DNA from 2 places in the Streptomyces graminofaciens genome. Region 2 is predicted to be linked to the other one. Evidence: riboswitches for the same ligand, from Rfam matches in the RefSeq annotation. Region 2 holds a riboswitch; the other holds the start of a gene.

Region 1 (2,389 bases), 3.1 Mb from region 2:
CACCGGTCCGCCGAGCGATGTCGAGGACGTAGGGACCGTCCGCCGGGTTGCCGATCGCCAGCGATTTGGCGATCGTGTTCGGCTTCTGCGGCCGTACGACGTCGTGGCCCGCCTTGAACGCGACGGACACCGGCGAGCAGCCCTCGGCCTGGGCGCCGAAGATCTTGTACGGCTTGTCCTCGACGAGCCCGAGCTTGATCAGCTCCTGGAGCCCCTTGTCGATCTTCGTCAGCTGCGACCCGGAGGCGATGGGCACCACCAGCTGGTCCGGCAGCTGCCAGCCGAGCTGCTCGCAGATCTCGTACGCCAGGGTCTTGGAGCCCTCCGCGTAGTACGGCCGGAGGTTGACGTTCACAAAGCCCCAGCCCTCGCCGGCCGGGTCGCCGATCAGCTCGGAGCAGAAGCGGTTCACGTCGTCGTAGTTGCCCTCGATGCCGACGAGCTCGCCGCCGTAGATCGCGGCCATGACGACCTTGCCCTGCTCCAGGTCGTGCGGGATGAACACGCACGAGCGGAAGCCGGCGCGCGCGGCGGCGGCGCCGACGGCACCGGCGAGGTTGCCGGTGGAGGAGCAGGAGAGGGTGGTGAACCCGAAGGCACGCGCGGCTTCGAGCGCCTGCGCGACGACCCGGTCCTTGAAGGAGTGGGTGGGGTTGCCGGAGTCGTCCTTGATGAAGAGCTTGCCGGTGTCGACGCCGAGCGCGCCCGCCAGGTTGTCCGCCTTGACGAGCTGGGTCCAGCCGGGGTTGATGTTCGGCTTGGTCGCCACGTCGGCCGGGACCGGCAGGAGGGGCGCGTACCGCCAGATGTTCGCGGGGCCGGACTCGATCCGCTTGCGCAGCTCCTCGGTGTCGTAGCCGGAGAAGTCGTACGCGATCTCCAGCGGCCCGAAACACTCCTCACAGGCGAAGACGGGCCCGAGGGGGACGCGGTGACCGCATTCGCGACAGCTCAGGGCGGCGGCGGGTCCGAGGTCTACTGTGGAATCGGTGGTGCTTGCAACAGTCTGCGCAGCCATGGAGGCGAGGCCCTTTCTCCTCATCTTCCTCACGACGCATCTCGCCGTGAGACGGATTTGGCACCTTCCCTAGCCGGGAGCCTCGCGGTGCGATCGTCAATGATCGTTCACGAGACCGGCTGGAGGGTTGCCGGGGCTTCATCGGGCCGTATCCCTCTGCCCCTCTGGATGAGCGGTATTCGGTTGTATGCGCACACGAACATCGACATGCGATGGTCATCAGCGTTGTCCAAGACTGTAACCGAAGGCCAGGACAGTTGAGAGAGCCGTCCGAACCGCGAGATGAACGCAGAGGAGCCGCGCACTGTGCTGAAGGAAGTCGAGCGCTGGCTGAGCACCCGCTCCTGGTCCGTGACCGATCGCCCGCTCCACAAGATCCTGGCCGCCAAACGCGCCACCGGCCAGACGGTAAGCGTCGTCCTGCCCGCGCTCAACGAGGAGGAGACGGTCGGCGACATCGTCGCGATCATCCGTCATGACCTCATGGAGCAGGTCCCGCTCGTCGACGAGATCGTCGTCGTCGACTCCGGCTCGACCGACCGTACGTCGCAGGTCGCCGCGGCGGCCGGCGCGACGGTCGTCCACCGCGACGAGATCCTCCCCCGCATCCCGGCCGTCCCCGGCAAGGGCGAGGTCCTGTGGCGCTCCCTGCTGGTCACGCGCGGGGACATCGTCTGCTTCGTCGACGCGGACCTGAGGGAGTTCTCGTCGGACTTCGTCTCCGGCATCGTGGGCCCCCTGCTCACCGACCCCGGCGTGGACCTCGTCAAGGCCATGTACGACCGCCCGCTCGGCTCCGCCGCGGGCCAGGGCGGCCGGGTGACGGAACTGATGGCCCGCCCCCTGCTGAACATGCACTGGCCGCAGCTCGCGGGCTTCGTCCAGCCGCTCGGCGGCGAGTACGCGGCCCGCCGCGGCCTGCTGGAACAGCTCCCGTTCCCGGTGGGCTACGGCGTGGAGCTGGGCATGCTGGTCGACTCGCTGCACATCGTGGGCCTCGACGCCCTGGCGCAGGTCGACGTCGGCGTCCGCAAACACCGCCACCAGGACGGCCAGGCCCTCGGCCGCATGTCCGCCGCGATCTACCGCACGGCCCAGCTCCGCCTGGCCCGCGGCCATCTGATCCGCCCGGTACTGACCCAGTTCGAGCGCGGGGAGGACGGTTTCGAGCCGCGCACGTACTCGGTGGACCTGGAGGAGAGGCCGCCGATGGCGGAGATCGAGGAGTACGTACAACGAAAGGCGGCGTAGGTCTTTCGGGGCGCGGGGCTGTGTCGATGTGCGGCTCCGCCGCGTGGGCGCGACCAGCGACAACGAACGCTCACCCGCGCCACCACAGACCCACCCACCCCATTGGGCGCTCCTGTATAC
Region 2 (2,389 bases):
CGAAGGAGATGACGCCGACGCGCGGGGCGTCGTCCCCGAAGAGCGAGAGGACCCGGACCTCGGGCACCTCGGCAAGACCGGCGCGGACGGTGTCGATCAGGTACTGCTCACGGGCGACCAGCGTCTCGAACCCGGTCCCGGTGAGGGCTTTGCAGGCGGAGGCGATGGAGTAGGCGCCGATGACGTTGGGCGAGCCGGCCTCGTGGCGGGCGGCGGTCTCGTGCCACTCGACGTCCACTCCCCCGTCCGTACGCCGGGTCACCTTGCGGCTGGCGCCGCCGCCCGCGAGATACGGGTCCGCCTCGCGCAGCCAGTCGGCGCGCCCGGCGAGCACGCCGGACCCGAACGGCGCGTACAGCTTGTGCCCCGAGAAGGCGACCCAGTCCACGTCCAACTCCCGCACAGAGACGGGGTGGTGGGGCGCGAGCTGGGCCGCGTCGAGCACGATCCGCGCGCCGTGCGCGTGCGCGGCGGCGGCCAGCTCGCGCACCGGCCAGATCTCCCCGGTGACATTGGAGGCACCGGTGACGCACACCAGCGCTGGCCCCCGCGGGTCACGGCCGGCGAGGGCGCCCTCCAGGCTAGCGACGGCCTCCTGCGGCGTGCGCGGGGCGTCCAGGTACGTCACCCGTGCGTCACGCCACGGCAGCAGCGAGGCGTGGTGCTCGGTCTCGAAAACGAAGACCTGGCAGTCGGCGGGCAGCGCGGCGGCGAGGAGGTTGAGCGAGTCGGTGGTCGACCGGGTGAACACCACCTGGTCGTCGTCGCGGCAGTCGAGGAACTCGGCGACGGTCTTCCGGGCGTTCTCGAAGAGATCCGTGGACAGCTGCGACAGGTATCCGGCGCCCCGGTGCACGCTCCCGTAGTACGGGGCGTACGCCGCCACGTCGTCCCACACCCGCTGCAGCGCCGGGGCGCTGGCGGCGTAGTCGAGCGCGGCGTAGGTGACCTCACCGCCGGTGACGAGCGGGACGGTGACATCTCCTCCCAGAACGGGCAGCGAGGAATAAACGGACTGGTCGACGACAAGGGTGGAGACAGACATGGGGGGACTCCCGTGAGAGCAGGCGGAATCACCGTGCCGGACGACATGTCCACGACACAGGAAAGGGGAAGGGGTGAAATGCGTAGGCGGGGCTCTGCGGCCCTATCGCATTCGCTTGCTCACGGAAGGCTCCCTCGAACGACCCAGGACCCCTGGTTTCGCGAGGGGTCCGCGCTTGCCGTAGACCTCTCTGCCTACGACCTGGTCTTCACCCGGGGCACCCCGCCACGGACGGAGGGTTGCCGGACAGCCGGCCGGGGCCTTTTGGCTGTCGCTCATGACCTGCCGAAAAACGTACGTGAAGTGATCGCCGCGCCGCAACTTCTGTCCGGATGGCGGGATACACGGAGGGCGCGGGTGGATGAGGTTGCGGGGCGGGTGCGGGTGAGTGGGCGAGCAGCCGTGCACAACCCGTACCCGCCCCCACAACCCCAAGGCGGTTTTCATTCCCGCACGCCGCACAGGCCGCACACATCACGAAGATCGTCCGCCACCGGCCCTTGCGTGAAGAGCGGCAAACGCACCAGCGCAACGGTCTGCGTGCTGGCCGGCCTCACCCGCCGCCGGGTGTCCCCCTGAACGTCTCGCGAGGCGACACCACCGTCGCGCGCGGCATGACTGTGGCTCACGCCGGGTAGCCGCCGAAGCGCCGCTCTCGCTGCCGGAGGTCCTTCAGCGCGGTGTCGAAGTCGGCTCGTGTCATGTCGGGGAACAGAAGAGGGGAGAAGTACAGCTCGGCGTACGGGGACATCAGGGGAAAGAAGGACGACATACGGACGGCCCCGCCGGTACGGATGAGGAAGTCGACCTGTTCCGGGACATATGCGTTGCTGGTCAGGATTTCCTCGGTCATGGCCGGGATCTTCCCGTTGAGCCTGTTGAAGATTCCGATGATCTCGCGGGAGAGGGACATTCCCATGATGTAGTGCAGCGTGAACTCGGAATCCGTGTCCGACGCCTTCCGTATTTCCTCCAGCGATTCGAGGTAGCGGTCGGGCACTAGGTCGAGCGACCCGGAGAACGAGAAGTTGCAGTTGGCGTGAGAGCGTCGCGCCACATCGTCGAACGCGTCCAAGAACGTTGTCACTGCGGACTCGGGGCGGCTGAAGTTCGCGGCGGAGGAGGTCGTGATGTAGAGGGTCGTGATGCCTTCCTCTCTGGCCCAGCCGATGAACTCGATGATCTTGTCCGCCATCGCCTTGTAGCCCTCGTCGAGGGAGACGCCGTTTTCGATGGACCAGCGGCGCATGCCGTCCGGCAGAAGCATCAAGTTGGTCACCGTGATCTCCTTTGATGAATGCGCTGTGCGCGAAGATGTGCGGGTGTGCGTCGACGGCATGGTGA

What was found. Region 2 has a riboswitch for S-adenosylmethionine ahead of SGFS_RS41330 (aminotransferase class V-fold PLP-dependent enzyme). Riboswitches for the same ligand answer to the same signal wherever they lie in the genome.
Region 1: it holds a riboswitch for S-adenosylmethionine, as region 2 does, so the genes downstream of both, thrC (threonine synthase) here and SGFS_RS41330 (aminotransferase class V-fold PLP-dependent enzyme) in region 2, are expected to answer to the same signal.

Annotation. Positions count from the first base shown of each region.
Region 1 is NZ_AP018448.1:6,330,971-6,333,359, forward strand. Features, by position in the region: gene thrC (threonine synthase) at 1-1,018, opposite strand, end outside; SAM riboswitch class I at 1,036-1,193, opposite strand; gene SGFS_RS27175 (glucosyl-3-phosphoglycerate synthase) at 1,325-2,269, shown strand.
Region 2 is NZ_AP018448.1:9,396,766-9,399,154, reverse strand. Features, by position in the region: gene SGFS_RS41330 (aminotransferase class V-fold PLP-dependent enzyme) at 1-1,045, opposite strand, end outside; SAM riboswitch class IV at 1,212-1,328, opposite strand; gene SGFS_RS41325 (undecaprenyl diphosphate synthase family protein) at 1,671-2,324, opposite strand; gene SGFS_RS41320 (hypothetical protein) at 2,317-2,389, shown strand, end outside.